Regions from separate parts of the Serratia liquefaciens ATCC 27592 genome, predicted to be linked through region 1. Evidence: predicted binding sites of a transcription regulator. Region 1 holds the regulator's gene; each other region holds the start of a gene.
What was found. Region 1 encodes PurR, which represses purine synthesis genes. Its sites were predicted from a motif close to CANGCAAACGTTTGCNTG; they were not measured.

Region 1 (4,800 bases):
TTCACCAAGAACCGGTTTCGACTGCAGCGGCCTGATTTACTACGCGTATAAAGACGTGGTGAAAATAAAAATGCCGCGCACCGCCAACGAAATGTATCACCTGCGAGACGCCGCGCCGATCAAGAGAAGCGAACTGGAAAGCGGTGACCTGGTGTTCTTCCGCATTAATAACCGCGGCGTGGCAGACCATGTTGGCGTTTATCTGGGCAACGGCAAATTTATTCAGTCACCGCGTACCGGTGAAGAAATTCGGATCAGCCAACTCGACAATGACTACTGGCAAAACCATTACATCGGCGCCCGCCGTGTAGTAACACCGAAAACCATTCGATAATTTCTTTGGCGGCTGGCTTGCCCAGCCGCTCTCCCCTGACTGATTTTCCTACTGTCCCTAAAGCACCCAATCCTTTAGCCAGCCCCCACTGTATTTCATCGCGAAAATTGCTAAGCTAAATACCCACAATAAAAACAGGTCAATTTAAGGTCCGTTGCTTTAGCGGCGAGTTGACACTGTACAAGGAGGAAGCAATGTCGTTTGAACTGCCCGCACTACCTTATGAAAAAAATGCCCTCGAACCGCACATTTCGGCAGAAACCCTGGAATACCACTATGGCAAGCATCACAACGCCTATGTGGTCAACCTGAACAATTTGCTGAAAGGCAGCGAGTTTGAAGGATTATCCCTTGAAGCAATCATCAAGGCTTCCAGCGGCGGCATCTTCAACAATGCAGCTCAGGTATGGAATCACACCTTCTATTGGCACTGCCTGTCACCTCAGGGCGGTGGGGAACCTCAGGGCAAATTGGCTGCCGCGATCAACCAGGCTTTTGGTTCTTTTACCGCCTTCCGGGAACAATTCAGCGACGCCGCGGTGAAAAACTTTGGCGCAGGCTGGACCTGGTTAGTGAAAAAGCCGGATGGCTCGCTGGCGATTGTTAATACGTCGAATGCGGCCACGCCGTTGACTGGTGAAGACAAACCGTTGCTGACCGTCGACGTTTGGGAACACGCCTACTACATCGATTATCGCAACGCACGACCGGCCTACCTGGAAAACTTCTGGGCGCTGGTTAACTGGGCATTTGTGGAGGAAAATCTGGCGTAACGCGGGGAAAATACAACCAGGCGTAGCGAACTGCGCCTGGTTGACTGAAGAGTATCAGTTCAATGCTGCGGTGAAGCTAAAAGCGATAATCACAGCCAGCGCACCCAGGGTGGTGAACAGTGACATTTTCAAATCGGTATCCATTACAACTCCTTTTCAGATTGGGTTTCCCAAGGGTAAAAGGCACACAATTAATGTGTTAAACCATTTTCCCACAGTTGGCCGATAAAATCTTGTTATCATTTCCCAGTTTATAATACCGATTACCTCTTCCCCTTTTGCTCAATATGGGACAAAATTCGCAGTTCACAACTGTGTACCGGCAAAATGCCCCTCCTGACCAAGCGCTGACGACTTCAACACACTAAAAACTCAGTTTTCGCTTCTTTGGAGAAGGATCTACGCAGGCAAACGATTAACATCACACTTACATACTGCAACATGTGAGTTCAGGAGTCATTCTTTACATGGCAACGATTAAAGATGTGGCCAAACGCGCTGGCGTTTCCACCACCACCGTTTCGCACGTCATCAATAAGACTCGTTTCGTCGCCGAAGAAACAAAAGCGGCCGTTGGCGCCGCGATCAAAGAGCTGCACTATTCACCCAGCGCCGTGGCGCGCAGCCTCAAGGTCAATCACACCAAATCTATTGGTCTGCTGGCCACATCGAGCGAAGCACCCTACTTTGCCGAAGTGATCGAGGCGGTGGAAAACAGCTGCTACAGCAAAGGCTATACGCTGATCCTGTGCAACTCACATAACAATCTGGACAAACAACGCGCCTATCTGGCGATGTTGGCGCAAAAGCGCGTCGATGGCCTGTTAGTCATGTGTTCGGAATACCCGGACCAACTGCTGGGCATGCTGGAAGATTATCGCAATATCCCGATGGTCGTCATGGATTGGGGCGCCGCACGCGGTGACTTTACCGACACCATTATCGATAACGCCTTCGAAGGCGGCTATCTGGCCGGGCGCTACCTGATTGAACGCGGCCACCGCGATATCGGGGCCATTCCGGGCCAACTGGCGCGTAATACCGGCGGCGGCCGCCATCAGGGCTTTTTAAAAGCCATGGAAGAAGCCAATATCGACGTGCGTGAAGAGTGGATTGTTCAGGGCGACTTTGAGCCGGAATCTGGTTACAAGGCCATGCATCAGATACTGTCGCAGAAACAACGTCCTACCGCAGTCTTCTGCGGTGGCGATATCATGGCCATGGGTGCGATCTGCGCCGCCGATGAACTTGGCCTGCGCGTACCACAAGACATATCGGTGATTGGCTACGATAACGTACGAAACGCCCGCTACTTCACCCCGGCACTGACCACCATTCATCAGCCCAAAGAGCGTTTGGGCGAGATGGCCTTCACCATGCTGCTGGATCGCATCATCAGCAAGCGTGAAGAGTCGCAGGTGATTGAGGTTCATCCCAAGCTGGTTGAGCGCCGTTCGGTCGCTGACGGCCCGTTCATCGATTACCGCCGCTAATTATCTGCGCCGGAAACTCTCACGGTTTCCGGCGTCATTCTTCGCTTAGCCACTCCTGATTCAAGGTTTCACTGTCTCCCAGATAATCCAGCAACCAGGCCATAGCCGGTGACGGCGTATTTTGCTGCCAGGTCAGGCAACAAGGACTGGCGGGAAATGGCTGTTGCAACTGTAGCGCCACCAGTTCCCCGCGCTGCACCAAAGGCAATACCTGATGCGCGGGCATCATGCCAACGCACAACCCGGCACACAGGCAGTCCACCGCAGAAGCCCAGTCCGGCACCACCAGGCGGCGCTGGTTGTCCAACGTCCAGGTCACGCGCTTGGGCAGGTTGCGCGAGGTATCTTCCAGGCACAGCGACGGAAAGGGCCGAAGTTGATCGTCGTTCAACAGCCCCTCTATCGCGGCCAGCGGGTGATGCGGACTGGCCACGCACAACCAACGCATATCTCCCATATCGCGAAAGGCGAAACCGCCGCCCACCGGCACCGCCCTTGTGGCGCCGATCGCCATATCGGCACGACCGTCCACCAGCGCATCCCATACGCCATTAAACACCTCCGGCTGAACCAGCAATTCGACGTCGGGGAAATGGCGGTAAAAATCCAGCACCAATTGGCGACTGCGTTGGGGTTTAACGATGATATCCACCGCTATTTTCAATTGGCCCCGCCAGCCGTTAGCGACCTGTTGGCACTGTCGGCGCGTGTCGAGCATTTTTTTGATGACACCACGCGCTTCCTGAATAAACAGCACGCCAGCCGGTGTCAGTTCCACGTCGCGATGACGGCGCTCAAACAGCGGTACCGCCAGCCATTGCTCCAACTGCCTCACCGTATAACTTACCGCCGACGGTACCCGATGCAGCTCGTGCGCCGCGGCGCTGAAACTGCCGGTGCGGGCCACCGCATCGACGACATCCAGGGAATATTCAGACCACATAGCTTTGCCTTCAATTTTTTTAACAGCACCTCGCAAATATTACCGTTTCACAAGCAGAGATCCAGCCGGATACACTTGCCGGCGCTAAAAACCTGCGACAATAAAATATTAACGAGAAATACCATGCGAAATTCCTTTGGTTTTATGTTCTACCTTGCCGGCCTGAGCATGCTGGGATACCTGGCCACCGATATGTATCTGCCCGCCTTCGGCATGATGCAGCAAGATCTGCAGATTTCCGCCGGGGCAATCAGCGCCAGCCTGAGCATCTTCCTGGCCGGGTTTGCCTTTGCACAACTGCTGTGGGGCCCGCTTTCCGATCGCCTCGGCCGTAAACCGGTGTTGCTGATCGGTCTGGCGCTGTTTGCCCTCGGCTGCCTCGGCATGCTGTGGGTGCAAAATGCCGTGCAACTTTGGTCGCTGCGCTTTATCCAGGCGATTGGGGTTTGCTCCGCTGCCGTTACCTGGCAGGCCTTGGTGATTGACCGCTATCGCGAAGGCAAGGCTAACCGCGTGTTCGCGACCATTATGCCGCTGGTAGCCCTTTCACCGGCGCTGGCTCCGTTGGTGGGTGCCTGGTTGCTGAACCACATGGGCTGGCGCGCCATTTTCGCCGTGTTGCTGGGCATTACCGTGCTTCTGCTATTGCCGACGCTGCTGCTGAAAGAAAGCGCCAAAACCGTGCCTTCCGACGACAATAAGAAAAGCGCGCTCAGTTTCTTCCAACTATTAAAGTCACGCATCTTCAGTGGCAACGTTATGATTTTTGCCGCCTGTTCTGCCGGCTTCTTCGCCTGGCTGACCGGTTCACCGTTTATTCTTGGTGATATGGGGTATAGCCCGAACGACATCGGTCTGAGCTATGTGCCGCAGACGCTGGCGTTCTTATTAGGGGGCTATGGCTGTCGTACCGCATTGAACCGCATGAATGGCAACACCTTGTTGCCTTGGCTGTTGGTAGTTTATGGTGTCAGTATGGTTGCATTATATCTGGTTGCCACCCTGACTCAGCCCACGCTCACTACGTTGTTAATTCCGTTCTGCGTGATGGCGTTGGTCAACGGAGCCATTTACCCTATCGTGGTAGCCAATGCGTTGACCCCGTTCCCGGAGGGAACCGGTAAAGCTGCCGCCTTGCAAAACACCCTGCAATTAGGCCTGTGTTTTGTCGCCAGCATGCTGGTTTCGGCCTTTATCGCCCAGCCTCTGTTGGCAACGGTCACGGTAATGGTGTCGACGGTGGTATTGGCCGCGTTG
Region 2 (4,800 bases), 690 kb from region 1:
AGCACTTCAATCATGCAGAAGAAAACACCGTCTTCATTGCGGCTAACGCGTAAAACCTCACCGGGTTGAAAGTGAGACTCACTGGCGTCCCGAATGGTAATGGTCTTGCGCCCGGCCAAAATGTCTTGCTCAAAGCGAGTGAAGAAAGTTATTTCACGGCTCATTCTAGATCCTTTTTCATCACATTACCGCAACATAAGTCATTATGCTGCCTGCTTTTCTGACGCAGATCCCTCTTTTGGGGTAGCAGCAGGTTTTTCCGTTTTCACTTTAGCAGCTTTCTTCGGTGCTTCAGTCGGCGTCGCGCCGCGCAAAATCTGCCCCAGCGCATCTTTATTTTCCGCCAGGAAGAAGCTCAGGCCTTCTCGCTGTTCGTCATCCAGCTCAAGCGGAGCCTGCTGCAGCCACTCACCCAGGCTGTCGGCCAGATCCAGCATTTTGTCGTAAGCGTCGGCTTCTTTCTTGGTCGCGAAAGTCATCTTTTCCTCACCGTTTCTCACCACCACATATTTAACTTCAACCGCCATGTGTGCATTCCTCAAAGGTTAGAATACTGTATTTATAACCAGTATAAGGTGATTATACGCAGGGATGCAAGCGCACCCCTGACGCGACTTATTTCAACAACCGCACCTTGCAGTTCTTACCCTTGATTTTGCCTTGCTGCAGCTGCTGCAGCGCCTTACGCGCGCTGGCCTTGCGGATCGCCACGTAGGCATGCACCGGGAATATGTCGATTTTACCCACTTCCGCCGCCGTCAACCCGGCCTCGCCGGTCAGTGCGCCGAGAATATCGCCAGGACGGATCTTGGCTTTACGCCCGCCGTCGATGCACAGGGTGACCATTTCGGCTTCCAGCGTGGTGTTCCCCGCACCGCTTAACTCGGACACCGGGGCCCAGTTAACTCTGATCTGAAGATACTCTTCAATCGCATGCGCACGCGTCATTTCCTGTGGCGTACACAGGCTGATCGCCAGGCCGCTCAAGCCGGCACGGCCGGTACGGCCGATGCGGTGCACGTGCACTTCCGGATCGAACGCCAGCTCGTAGTTGACCACCAACTCCAGCTCTTTAATATCCAGACCGCGCGCAGCAACGTCAGTTGCTACCAGCACACGGCAGCTGCGGTTGGCAAAACGCACCAGCACCTGATCGCGATCGCGCTGTTCCAGATCGCCATGCAGCGCCAGGACATTAATGCCTCGCGCTTCCAGCGCTTCGTACACGCTCTGGCAATCGCGTTTGGTGTTGCAGAACACTACGCAAGAAGAAGGTTGGTAATGACGAATCGCCGACACTAATACCGCCGGGCGTTGATCGCGCGTCGTTTCGTAGAAACGTTGTTCGATGGTGGTTTGCTCTTCACCGTCGTCCACTTCCACATTCAACGGCTCGCGCTGCACGCGAGCGCTGATGCGTTCGATCCCGCTCGGATAGGTTGCGGAGAACAGCAGCGTCTGACGTTGCGGCGGCGTGTAGCTGATCACATCGTCGATATCGTCGGCAAAGCCCATGTCCAGCATGCGGTCGGCTTCGTCCAGCACCAGCACCTTCAGTTCATCCAGCACCAGCGTTTTCTTGCGCAGGTGTTCCTGAATACGCCCCGGCGTGCCCACCACGATATGCGGCGCGTGTACCAGCGAATCGAGCTGCGGCCCCATCGGTTGGCCCCCGCACAGGGTCAGAATTTTGATGTTCTGAGTGAAGCGCGCCAGACGACGCAATTCTTTGCTCACCTGGTCCGCCAGCTCACGCGTCGGGCACAGGATCAGTGCCTGAGCGGCCACTTGGGAAACGTTGATTTTGTCCAGCAGGCCAATGCCGAACGCCGCCGTTTTACCGCTGCCGGTTTTTGCTTTGGCACGTACGTCCTGCCCTTTCAGGATGGCGGGCAATGCGGCAGCCTGCACCGGCGTCATTTCGGCATACCCCAGTTCGTTGAGGTTGGCCAACTGTTCGGCTGGCAGCGGCAGGGAAGAAAAAGAAACTGTGCTCACGGCGATAACTCTTATATGGCAAATGGAATGGCGGCGCGCCCACGGCAGCACCGAATCAACCGCAGATGATAACAGAGATAGTCAGGATTACGGATTTCACGCATAAAAAAAGCCATCAGTCGGGGTTTTACCTCAGAAACCGACAACGCGTGTGCCACCGGCTGCACACGCAAACGTTTTCGTATATACTGCTCGCCCACAATCAGACCGCATTACTCTCCACAGATCCAGGTACGAGACTATGTTAACTATTGGAACCGCCCTGCGCCCCTCCGCCACCCGCGTTATGCTGCTCGGCTCCGGCGAGCTGGGAAAAGAAGTTGCCATCGAATGCCAGCGTTTGGGGCTGGAAGTGATTGCCGTAGATCGTTACGCCAATGCCCCGGCCATGCACGTCGCCCATCGCAGCCACGTTATTAACATGCTGGACGGCAACGCGCTGAAAGCCGTGATTGAACAGGAACGTCCTGACTACATCGTGCCGGAGATCGAAGCTATCGCCACCGGCATGCTGGTTGAACTGGAGCAGCAAGGCCACCGTGTGGTGCCGTGCGCAGAAGCGACTCGCCTGACCATGAACCGCGAAGGCATCCGTCGCCTGGCGGCAGAAACGCTCGGCCTGCCGACCTCCAGCTACCGTTTTGCCGACGGTGAAGAAGCCTTCCGTCAGGCCGTCGACGAAATCGGCTACCCATGCATCATCAAACCTGTCATGAGCTCTTCCGGTAAGGGCCAAAGCCTGATCCGCAGCCCAGAACAGCTGAAAACCGCCTGGGATTACGCCCAACAGGGTGGCCGTGCCGGCGGGGGACGAGTGATTGTCGAAGGCCTGGTGAAGTTCGATTTTGAAATCACTCTGCTGACCATCAGCGCCGTCGATGGCGTACATTTCTGCGCACCGATCGGACACCGTCAGGAAGACGGGGATTACCGTGAGTCCTGGCAGCCGCAGCAGATGAGCGAACTGGCGCTCAGCCGCGCGCAGGCCATTGCGGAAAACGTGGTGAAGGCACTGGGTGGATTTGGACTGTTCGGCGTCGAGCTGTTTGTCTGTCGCGACGAAGTGATTTTCAGCGAGGTTTCACCGCGCCCACACGATACCGGCATGGTGACCCTGATTTCACAAGACCTGTCTGAATTTGCACTGCACGTGCGTGCTTTCCTCGGTTTGCCGATTGGCGCAATCCGTCAGTTCGGCCCTTCTGCCTCGGCGGTGATCCTGCCACAGCTTACCAGTAGCGACCTGCGTTTCAGCGGGCTGGATCGTGCGCTGACCGGCCACAATCAGCTGCGTTTGTTCGGCAAGCCGGAAATTGAAGGTCAACGTCGGATGGGCGTCGCGTTGGCGACAGCTGAAAATATCGAGTTGGCGGTAGAGTCGGCCAAGCAGGCTGCTGCTGCGGTGGTCATTGAAGGTTAAGGCTTTGGGGCCGGCTTGCCGGCCCCTGCAACATCAATAGTTTTCGTCTTCTTCCGAGTCATCATCACCCTGATCGTCCGGGCGTTCCTGATACTCTTCATCGTCATCTTCGTCATCGAACATAACGCTAACCTGGTCACCCTGATGTTTTTCACGGATTTCCTGCGCAACCCGTGCGATGGCTTCACCACTGCTCATGCCTTGTTCCATCAACTGATGGATACGATCCGCAGCTTCCTGCTGCTCTAGATGGCTTAACGACGGCATACCTGCAAGCATGTGTTTCTCTCCGGTAAAATGGAGGGCGAGTATACCCCTTAAACCGGCGGATCCCAACGCCTGTTATTCAGCGGCCGGTTGTGAGCAATGATCGCCGTGTCGCCACTGTTTCAGGCGATGCAACCAGAGCATAACGTGCCAGCCCTGCTTAAGGCCGCGCGCGTTGGTGGACATCGCTCGATCGATACCGCGCTGGTAGAACTCATCGGTGATCCGGCACTGGGCAGCCAGTTCAGGTTCACGGCGAATGCTGTGACAGATCCCCAAGGCTTCACGGGTGATCTGCCAGTGAAAAGCAGGACGGATACTGATTTTCCGCGCATAGCGCTGGTTCAACGCCACCAGCATCTCCACTATTTTCATATAATGGCGTTGATATTCAACGTTGGCCTGGCCTGTCCGCCGACGGTTGCTGATCGATTTATCGTGCACTCGCTGGCGATACAACGTTTTACTGAGATATTTCACCCGCTTCGCATTAAACATCACCTCGGTGGTCCAGGGAATATCCTGGTGGTGTAAACCCGGTTCAAAATACAACCGATGCTGTTTAATAAAATCAAGGCGATATACCGCCAGCCAGACCACATGAATAAATTTTCTCGATTTGAGCGCGCGTTCCAACCATTTCACTCCGCTAATAACGCCGGTGTCGCCCAAGCGGTTTTGCGGAATAATCGGTTGCAGTTCATCTTGGTCGGTGAAATAACGTTCACCGTTGCACTGCATGACATCCAATTGATTTTCTTCAGCCATTTCAATCAGAGTTGCATACATTTCCGGCGCCAGTAAATCATCCGCGTCGGGGAATGCCACATATTTTCCGCGTGCTACAGCCAACCCGGCATTGCGCGCACAGGATACGCCCGCATTGAGCTGGTCAATAACGGTAATATGAGGATGCCGTTGGGCATAGCGGTGGGCGATATCACCAGAGCCATCGGTGGATCCGTCGTTGACGATGATCACCTCCAGGCGCCGCTCCTGTTGGGCTAACAGCGAGGCCAAAAACGGCTCAAACAGTTCACCCACGTTATGTAACGGGACGATGACACTCAGCATTAGGGGCATAGGCAGCTCTTCGCAAAAAGTAACGAATGAAT
Region 3 (4,800 bases), 1.7 Mb from region 1:
CCGTTATCCAGCCAGACCCCCATTTGCCACAGGGCGCAGGCGGTGAACAGCACGGCAACGAACAAGGCGGCTTCATTACCATAGCGTTTCTCCGGATGTTGACTGCGACGGTTCAGCGCCCAGACATAGCAAAGAGCGGCTAACATGGCGGCAATTATCATACGTACCGGCGCATCGAAACGGAACAATTCACCCAAGCGGTAAAGTAACATGCTGTCGGCGAACAGGCTGCTTATGGCAATCACCAGCGAAGCCAGCGCGGCGAGAAATGCATAACGTGCCAGCCGTCGCCAGTCGAAGGGCTGTACTTCAACGAGTTGCAGCAGCTGTTGCTGCTGTTGCGCCGTTAGCGCACCTTCATCTACCCAGCCGTCCAGTGCTTTGCGCACGATGGTGGCGTTCTTCTTGCTGAATTTCATGTTTTCTATCCTTGAAAAACACTGTTAATAGACAAGTATATACCGGTTGAATTTCAAGCGATAGAAAGTCGCACTGCCGCCGTTTTCTGGGGGACAAATATATTCACCCCGGTTAACACAGGCGCAGCAAGCATCGCCCCTACTGTGTATAATGCCCGCCGCAAAGTGCACGAGGAATGATGCAATGACTGAATATAACGATGAATACTGGATGCGTCAGGCATTGCGGCTGGCCCTGCGTGCGCAGGAAGAGGGAGAGGTGCCGGTCGGGGCGCTGTTGGTACTGGACAATCAGGTGATTGGCGAAGGCTGGAACCGGCCGATTGGCCGCCACGATCCGACCGCGCATGCAGAAATCATGGCGCTGCGGCAGGGCGGGGCCGTGTTGCAGAATTACCGCCTGTTGAATGCGACCTTGTACGTGACCCTGGAGCCGTGCGTGATGTGTGCGGGGGCGATGGTGCATAGCCGCATTCGTCGATTGGTTTACGGTGCTGCCGATGTGAAAACCGGGGCAGCGGGATCGCTGGTGGATATTTTACGCCATCCCGGTATGAATCATCAGGTGGAGATCCTCTCCGGCGTGCTGGCCGAGGAATGCGCAGTTACCTTGAGCAACTTTTTCCGCATGCGCCGTGAACAGCAAAAGGCGTTGAAGCAAGCGCAACGCGCGCAGGCAGATAAGGATCCCGAATAATCAGAAGTTAAGTGCCAACTCCGGCGCCACGGCCGGATAGCCTTTCCCCAGCTCCGCCTGTTCGGCCGCTTCCTGAGCCGCCTTTCTTTCCCTTTCTTGCAGATACCCCACCAGGCTGACCTGATAGCGGCGGATGTTTTCCACGTAGTTATAGGCTTCGCGTCCGCGCGCATAGCCGTAGGTCAACTGCGGGTAGTAGCGCTTCTGGCTGAGCATTGGCAGGCGCTGTTTGACGTCGACCCAACTGTCCGGGTTGCCTTTTTGCATTTTGGTCAGCTTGCGGGCGTCGAGCATATGGCCCCAGCCCATGTTGTAGGCCGCCAGCGCAAACCAGATACGCTCATCTTCCGGCACGCTGTCGGGCACCTTGGCCATCAGCCGCTGTAAATAGAGTGCGCCCCCCTGAATGCTCTCCTCGGGATCGAGGCGATCGTTAACCCCCAGACCGTCGGCGGTGGCCCGCGTCAGCATCATCAGACCGCGAACGCCGGTGGGTGAAGTGGCCTGCGGATTCCAGTGCGATTCCTGATAGGCAATGGCGGCCAGCAGCTTCCAGTCGATCTCGCTGGCGTATTTTTCAAACAGCGAACGGAAGGTGGGCAGTACCGAATCTATCGCCGACAGGAAGGTTTTGGTATCAACGTAATCGAAACTGCCCACGTGGCCGAGGTATTTCTCTTCCAGTCGCGCCAGCGTGCCGTCATCCACCATCTGGCTGTAAAAATCCAGCATGGCCGCGTACAGGCTGTCGTCGGTGCCGCGCTTCAGGTACCAGGTGACAGGTTCTTCATCGGTGACGTCGAAAGCCACCGCCAGCTGCGGATGGATGCGCTGCAGCAGGGCGATGGTCACGGAGTCGCCGAGGGTGTAATCCAGTTTGCCGTCGGCGACCTGCTCGAGCAGCTCTTTGGAGGTGAGATCGCTGGAAGCTTCCCAACTGAGGTCCGGGAATTTACTTTGTTTGAGCTGTTTCAGCGTGCTGACGTGGGCCGAGCCGGAGGCGACCGCCAGCTTGCCTTTAATATCGGCAAAGCTTTTGGGGCGTGCGGTACCCAGGCGATAAACCAACTGCTGGGAAACGGAATAGTAAGCAGGGCCGGTTCGGGCGCGACTGAGACGATCCTGATTGTAGATCAGGCCGGCGGCCAGCAGGTCGGCATCGTCATCGTCCAGATCGTCGAACAGGTCGTTGATGTTCTTATGCGGGATCACCACCAATTTCACCCCCAGATAGTTGGCGAAACGTTTCGCCAGCTCGTAGTCGAGGCCACTTGGCCCCTGCTTGGTGGTGAAATAGGTTAACGGCGAGTTTAGCGTACTGATACGCAACTCTCCGCGGGATTTGATCTCTTCGAGTTGCCCGCCCTGGCCGCCGCGCCAGGTAATATTGGGCCACAGGGCGAGCGCCAGAAGCAGGGTGACAACACCGATTAGAATGTAGTTTATTTTAAGGCGTTTCAAATAGTTATCCAGTGGTGGCACAGGTGCACTGCCGATTGTCATCACGCTTTTTCTTATGGTTAAATCACCAGTGCCGGGGCATTTTGCGCAACAAAACGCCAGCGTGCAACTTTATTGATACGTTATGACAATTCGATGGCGCGAACAGCTTTTATCAATAATAGCTACGCAAACGGTTTCGTCTGTCGCGCAGATTCTCTATAATGGCGCGCGTTTTCCCCCTGTTGCGCCCAATGAAGTGCTGAAGTCAGTTGCTTCGAAGACGAGAGAACTTTGATTATGGAAATACTGCGTGGTTCGCCCGCTTTGTCGGCTTTTCGTGTTACCAAACTGTTGTCCCGCTGTCAGGACGCCCAACTTCCGGTCAGTGATATCTACGCCGAGTACGTCCACTTTGCCGATGTTAGCGCACCGCTCAATGCCGAAGAACACGGCAAGCTCACGCGCCTGCTCAAGTACGGTCCCTCTCTCGCCGAACATGCCCCTGAAGGTCGCCTGCTGTTGGTGACACCGCGTCCGGGCACCATTTCTCCCTGGTCTTCCAAAGCCACCGATATCGCCCATAACTGCGGTTTGAAGCAGGTGGTGCGGTTGGAGCGCGGTCTGGCGTTTTACGTCAAGGCACCGACGCTGACTGAAGCGCAGTGGCAACAGCTTGCCGCATTGCTGCACGACCGGATGATGGAAACCGTCTTCAGCAGCTTGCAACAGGCAGAACAGCTGTTTGCTCAGCATCAGCCGGCGCCTTATCAGGCGATCGATATGCTGGGGGAAGGGCGCAGCGCGCTGGAACAGGCCAACCTCAAGCTGGGTCTGGCGCTGGCCGAAGACGAAATCGACTATCTGCTGAATGCCTTTACCGGGCTGGGGCGCAACCCGACGGATATCGAACTCTATATGTTCGCGCAGGCCAACTCGGAGCACTGCCGTCATAAAATTTTCAACGCCGATTGGATCATCGACGGCGAACAGCAGCCGAAGTCGCTGTTCAAAATGATCAAAAACACCTTCGAGCAGACGCCGGATTATGTGCTGTCGGCTTATAAAGACAACGCCGCCGTGATGGAAGGTTCACAGGTTGGCCGTTTCTTCGCTGCGCCGCAAAGCGGTCAGTATGACTATCATCAGGAAGAGGCCCATATCCTGATGAAGGTGGAAACCCATAACCACCCGACGGCGATCTCCCCGTGGCCGGGTGCCGCTACCGGTTCCGGTGGCGAGATCCGCGACGAAGGCGCTACAGGTCGCGGTGCCAAACCCAAAGCCGGTCTGGTGGGCTTCTCGGTTTCCAACCTGCGCATTCCCGGCTTCGAGCAGCCCTGGGAGCAGGATTTTGGCAAGCCGGATCGCATCGTAACCGCACTGGATATCATGACCGACGGCCCATTGGGCGGCGCGGCGTTCAATAATGAATTTGGCCGTCCGGCGCTGGTGGGATACTTCCGTACCTACGAAGAACAGGTTAACAGCCATAACGGCGTCGAGCTGCGCGGTTATCACAAACCGATCATGCTGGCGGGCGGTATCGGCAACATCCGCGCCGATCACGTGCAAAAAGGTGAAATCACCGTCGGCGCCAAACTGGTGGTGCTGGGTGGCCCGGCGATGAACATCGGTCTGGGCGGCGGCGCAGCCTCTTCTATGGCCTCCGGCCAGTCCGACGCCGATCTGGATTTTGCCTCGGTACAGCGCGACAACCCGGAAATGGAGCGCCGCTGCCAGGAAGTGATCGACCGCTGCTGGCAGTTGGGCGAACAGAACCCGATTCTGTTTATCCACGATGTGGGGGCGGGCGGTTTGTCTAACGCCATGCCGGAGCTGGTCAGCGACGGTGGCCGCGGCGGCCGTTTCGAACTGCGCGATATCCTTAACGACGAACCGGGCATGAGCCCGCTGGAAGTCTGGTGCAATGAATCACAGGAACGCTATGTGATGGCGATTGCCCCGGCGCAGATGGCGCAGTTCGACGAGATTTGCCGCCGTGAGCGTGCCCCTTATGCGGTGATCGGTGAAGCCACCGAAGAACAGCATTTGACGCTGAACGACAGCCATTTCGACAACCAGCCGATCGACATGCCGTTGGACGTGCTGCTGGGCAAAACGCCGAAGATGACGCGCGACGTGACTCGTTTGCAGGCTAAAGGCCAGCCGGTACAGCGCGAAAACATTACTCTGGCCGATGCGGTTAAACGCGTTCTGCACCTGCCGGCAGTTGCCGAGAAA
Region 4 (4,800 bases), 1.5 Mb from region 1:
AAGCTAAAGCGAAAACCGAAGCGATTAAAAACAGCGCAGAAAATAAAGCGGAAGAATTAAAAAGTGATGCCGACGCAGCAGGGAAAGAAAATACCCCGCCGGCCGCACAACAATAATACTTAGCAATAAAGAAAGGAGCAGTAAATGGGGATTATTTCCTGGATTATCTTCGGTCTGATCGCCGGTATTTTAGCCAAGTGGATTATGCCAGGCAAAGACGGCGGCGGTTTTATTCTGACCGTTGTCCTGGGTATCGTCGGTGCCGTGGTTGGGGGCTATATCAGTACCTTCTTTGGCTACGGCAGAGTTGACGGTTTCAACTTCGGCAGCTTCGTGGTGGCGGTGATTGGTGCCATCGTGGTGCTGTTTGTATACCGTAAAATCCGCAGTTAATTTATTGCGCATCAACAAAACGGGCAGCCCATTGGCTGCCCGTGAGACGGCTGACAAACATATAATGTTTGGCGGCAGGCGCTAAAGGTTTTGAAAATAAATCAGGAAAATCAATTCATTGATTTTCGGCTGATAACACAAAGGGGGAAAAACCACGCTTTTATCCCCTTTGTCAATAATCTGACGGGCAGCCTATTGGCTGCCCGTTTTCCTTACTACTTCTGTTCGGCCGACTCGTCCGGCGCTTCGATCACTTCCTCTTCCTTGCGGTACAGGCTGATGACCTTAAACAGCAGGCTGAGGCCGATGCCGACGATGGTCGCCAGCGCCATGCCTTTCAATTCGGCAGCACCGATGTGCACCTTGGCCCCGCTGACGCCGATAATCAGGATCACCGAGGTCAGGATCAGGTTTTGCGCCTTGTTGTAATCCACTTTGGATTCAATCAGCACACGAATACCTGACGCGCCGATCACCCCATACAGCAGCAAAGAGACCCCGCCCATCACCGGCACCGGTACCGCCTGGATAGCCGCCGCCAGTTTACCGACGCAGGACAGCAGAATGGCCAGAACCGCCGCGCCGCCGATCACCCAGGTGCTGTATACCTTGGTGATAGCCATCACGCCGATATTCTCACCGTAGGTGGTGTTTGGTGTGGAACCGAAGAAGCCTGAAATCACTGTCGATATGCCATTAGCGAACATTGAACGGTGCAGGCCAGGGTCACGGAGCAGGTCTTTTTTGACGATATTCGCAGTCACCACCAAGTGGCCGACGTGCTCGGCGATCACCACCAGCGCCGCCGGCAGGATGGTGAAGATGGCGAACCATTCAAAACGCGGGGTGTAGAACGTCGGCAGCGCGAACCAGTGCGCCTCGCGGATCGGGGTCAGATCCACCACACCCATAAAGAACGACAGCGCATACCCTACCAGCACACCGATCAGGATCGGGATAATCGCCAGAAAACCACGGAACAGCACGGAACCCAGGATGGTCACGCCCAGCGTCACCAGCGAGATAGTGATAGTAGTGGTGTCTGCGCTGACGCCGTCAGCCGGCAACAAGCCCGCCATGTTCGCCGCCACACCGGCCAATTCCAGGCCGATGACCGCCACAATCGCCCCCATCGCCGCCGGAGGGAAAATGACGTCCAGCCAGCCGGTACCGGCTTTTTTTACCAGCAACGCGACCAGGCAAAACAGCACCCCGCACATGATAAAACCGCCCAACGCCACTTCATAACCCAACGGCAACAGCAGCAGCACCGGGGAAATAAACGCAAAGCTGGAGCCGAGATAGGCCGGGATCTTGCCCTTGCAGATAAACAGGTACAGCAAGGTTCCGACGCCGTTAAACAGCAGCACCGTCGCCGGGTTAATCTTGAACAAAATAGGCACCAGCACGGTCGCGCCAAACATGGCAAACAGGTGTTGGAAGCTGAGCGGAATAGTCTGGAGTAGCGGCGGGCGTTCGCTTACGCCTATCACGCGACGGGTCATGGATGTTTTTCCTCTGGGTCGTTATCAGTTGTGTAAGCCTAATGATATATGCTCAATGGATTTCAAGTTACAGCTAGGCGGCAAGGGCGTTAATCCCCTGGAGCTTATTTATAATAAGTGACTGGGGTTAGCGCCCGCAGACAACAACGCTGTAGCTTGAAAGACGACGAGCATTAAAAAGCCGACTCATCAGTCGGCTTTATTTTTGTTTATTTGGTACCAAATATCTTGTCGCCCGCATCACCCAGGCCCGGTACGATGTAGCCCTTCTCGTTCAGGCATTGATCGATAGAGGCCGTGTACAGCTCGACGTCCGGGTGCGCTTTCTCCAGCGCGGCGATCCCTTCCGGCGCGGCAACCAGCACCAGCACCTTGATGCTGTTGCAGCCGGCTTTCTTCAGCAGATCGATAGTGGCGATCATCGAGCCGCCGGTAGCCAGCATAGGGTCGACAACCAGTGCCAAACGCTCTTCGATGTTGGACACCAGCTTTTGGAAATACGGCACCGGCTCCAGAGTTTCTTCGTCACGGTAAACGCCAACCACGCTGATACGTGCGCTCGGTACGTTTTCCAGTACCCCTTCCATCATGCCCAGACCGGCACGCAGAATAGGCACAACGGTAATTTTTTTCCCTTTAATCTGGTCTATTTCAACCGGGCCGCACCAGCCATCGATGGTGACTTTCTCTGTTTCCAGATCGGCGGTCGCTTCATAGGTCAGCAAACTACCCACTTCTGAGGCCAGCTCACGGAAGCGTTTGGTGCTGATATCATTTTCACGCATCAGGCCAAGCTTGTGTTTCACCAGCGGGTGTTTCACCTCAACGATCTTCATCATTTTTCTCCTATTAAGGTGGTTTACGGCCAAAAAAATCGCCGGATTATACCTCCTTTTGCCGACTGCGCCACCCACAATAGCCCGATCGGGATCAACAAAAGTTTGAATAACAGTATAGATGACGAAAAAGCGGAGCTGGTTCACAAGCCACTCGCAAACGTTTGCCTGCGCTGTTAGAATTGCCGCGCCTTATTCCGGAATCAATGCCGGAAGCACAGTATTCAAACCGCAAACCGTCGTGGGGATCGCGCAGTGACCGACAAAACCTCTCTCAGCTATAAAGACGCAGGTGTCGATATCGATGCTGGCAATGCATTGGTAGACCGCATCAAAGGTGTAGTAAAACAGACCCGCCGCCCGGAAGTGATGGGTGGTCTGGGCGGTTTTGGCGCCCTGTGTGCGTTGCCGCAGAAATACCGCGAGCCGATACTGGTTTCCGGTACCGACGGCGTAGGCACCAAGCTGCGTCTGGCGATGGACCTGAAACGACACGACACCATCGGCATCGATTTGGTCGCAATGTGTGTGAACGACCTGGTGGTTCAGGGCGCTGAGCCGCTGTTCTTCCTAGATTACTTTGCCACCGGCAAACTGGACGTGGACACCGCGGCCAGCGTGATCACCGGCATCGCCGAAGGCTGTAAGCAGTCTGGCTGTGCTCTGGTGGGCGGTGAAACCGCTGAAATGCCGGGCATGTACCATGGCGAAGACTACGACGTGGCCGGCTTTTGCGTCGGCGTGGTCGAAAAGTCCGAGATTATCGACGGCAGCAAAGTGCAGTCCGGCGACGCACTGATCGCCCTGGGCGCTTCCGGCCCGCACTCCAACGGCTACTCGCTGGTACGCAAAATTCTGGAAGTCAGCAACACCGACCCGACCACTACCGTTTTGGAAGGCAAACCGCTGGCGGACCACCTGCTGGCGCCGACCAAAATTTACGTGAAATCGGTGCTGGAGCTGATCGAGAAAATCGACGTGCACGCTATCGCCCACCTGACCGGTGGCGGCTTCTGGGAAAACATCCCGCGCGTGCTGCCGGAAGGCATGCAGGCCGTTATCGAAGAATCCAGCTGGCAATGGCCGGCCGTCTTCAACTGGCTGCAGCAAAACGGCAACGTCAGCCGTCACGAAATGTACCGCACCTTTAACTGTGGCGTGGGCATGGTGATCGCGCTGCCGGAAGAAGCCGTGGAATCCGCCATCGCATTGTTGACCGCAGCCGGTGAAAAAGCGTGGAAGATCGGTAAACTGACCGCTTCTTCTGACGAACAACAAGTGGTCATCAACGGATGAAAAAGATCGTGGTGTTGGTCTCCGGCCAGGGGAGTAATCTCCAGGCGCTGATTGACGCCTGCCAGCAGGGCAGAATTGCCGGCGAGATTGTGGCGGTGTTCAGCAACAGGGCGCAGGCTTACGGTTTGCAACGTGCAGAAGCGGCAGGTATTGCCGCTCAGGCACTGGACGCCAAGGCCTTTGCCGACCGGGCCGCGTTTGACGTCGCCCTGGCGGATGCCATCGACCAATACCAACCGGATCTGGTGGTGCTGGCCGGTTACATGCGCATTCTCAGCCCGCAGTTCGTGCAGCGCTATGCCGGACGCATGCTGAATATCCACCCTTCCCTGCTGCCCAAATACCCTGGGCTGCATACTCACCGTCAGGCCATCGACAACGGCGACAGCGAACACGGCACTTCGGTGCACTTCGTGACCGAACAGCTCGACGGCGGCCCGGTGATCCTGCAGGCCAAGGTGCCAATCTTCCCCGGTGACGAGGAAGACGAGGTGGTTGAACGGGTACAGTCTCAGGAACATACCCTTTACCCGCTGGTGGTGAACTGGTTTGTCGAAGGCCGCCTGGCGATGCGCGATAACGCCGCCTGGCTGGATGGCGAGCGCCTGCCCGAACAAGGGCATGCGGCAGACTAAAAAGCCAATCTTAACCCCTTCTAAACGGTGCCGCTCACGGCGCCGTTTTTTTTTCGCCGCAACCCATCGCCGACGTTATACTTGCCCACAGTGGCAACCGCCCCTATCTATAACGACATTGAGGAACCCCCATGT

Region 2: purT (formate-dependent phosphoribosylglycinamide formyltransferase) is a predicted target of PurR. The motif match lies at 2,165-2,182, and genes of this name have one in related genera.
Region 3: purL (phosphoribosylformylglycinamidine synthase) is a predicted target of PurR. The motif match lies at 2,743-2,760, and genes of this name have one in related genera.
Region 4: purM (phosphoribosylformylglycinamidine cyclo-ligase) is a predicted target of PurR. The motif match lies at 2,888-2,905, and genes of this name have one in related genera.

Annotation. Positions count from the first base shown of each region.
Region 1 is NC_021741.1:2,278,320-2,283,119, reverse strand. It holds gene M495_RS10735 (C40 family peptidase) at 1-334, shown strand, start outside; gene sodB (superoxide dismutase [Fe]) at 529-1,107, shown strand; gene cydH (cytochrome bd-I oxidase subunit CydH) at 1,162-1,251, opposite strand; gene purR (HTH-type transcriptional repressor PurR) at 1,575-2,600, shown strand; gene punR (DNA-binding transcriptional activator PunR) at 2,635-3,543, opposite strand; gene punC (purine nucleoside transporter PunC) at 3,667-4,800, shown strand, end outside.
Region 2 is NC_021741.1:2,967,037-2,971,836, forward strand. It holds gene yqfB (N(4)-acetylcytidine aminohydrolase) at 1-164, opposite strand, end outside; gene M495_RS13845 (YebG family protein) at 204-527, opposite strand; gene dbpA (ATP-dependent RNA helicase DbpA) at 616-1,998, opposite strand; gene purT (formate-dependent phosphoribosylglycinamide formyltransferase) at 2,240-3,418, shown strand; gene M495_RS13860 (YoaH family protein) at 3,452-3,697, opposite strand; gene M495_RS13865 (glycosyltransferase) at 3,761-4,768, opposite strand.
Region 3 is NC_021741.1:3,947,518-3,952,317, reverse strand. It holds gene M495_RS18450 (DUF2157 domain-containing protein) at 1-419, opposite strand, end outside; gene tadA (tRNA adenosine(34) deaminase TadA) at 571-1,116, shown strand; gene mltF (membrane-bound lytic murein transglycosylase MltF) at 1,117-2,577, opposite strand; gene purL (phosphoribosylformylglycinamidine synthase) at 2,854-4,800, shown strand, end outside.
Region 4 is NC_021741.1:3,796,748-3,801,547, forward strand. It holds gene M495_RS17820 (hypothetical protein) at 1-116, shown strand, start outside; gene M495_RS17825 (GlsB/YeaQ/YmgE family stress response membrane protein) at 145-393, shown strand; gene uraA (uracil permease) at 609-1,898, opposite strand; gene upp (uracil phosphoribosyltransferase) at 2,108-2,734, opposite strand; gene purM (phosphoribosylformylglycinamidine cyclo-ligase) at 2,990-4,030, shown strand; gene purN (phosphoribosylglycinamide formyltransferase) at 4,027-4,665, shown strand; gene speG (spermidine N1-acetyltransferase) at 4,797-4,800, shown strand, end outside.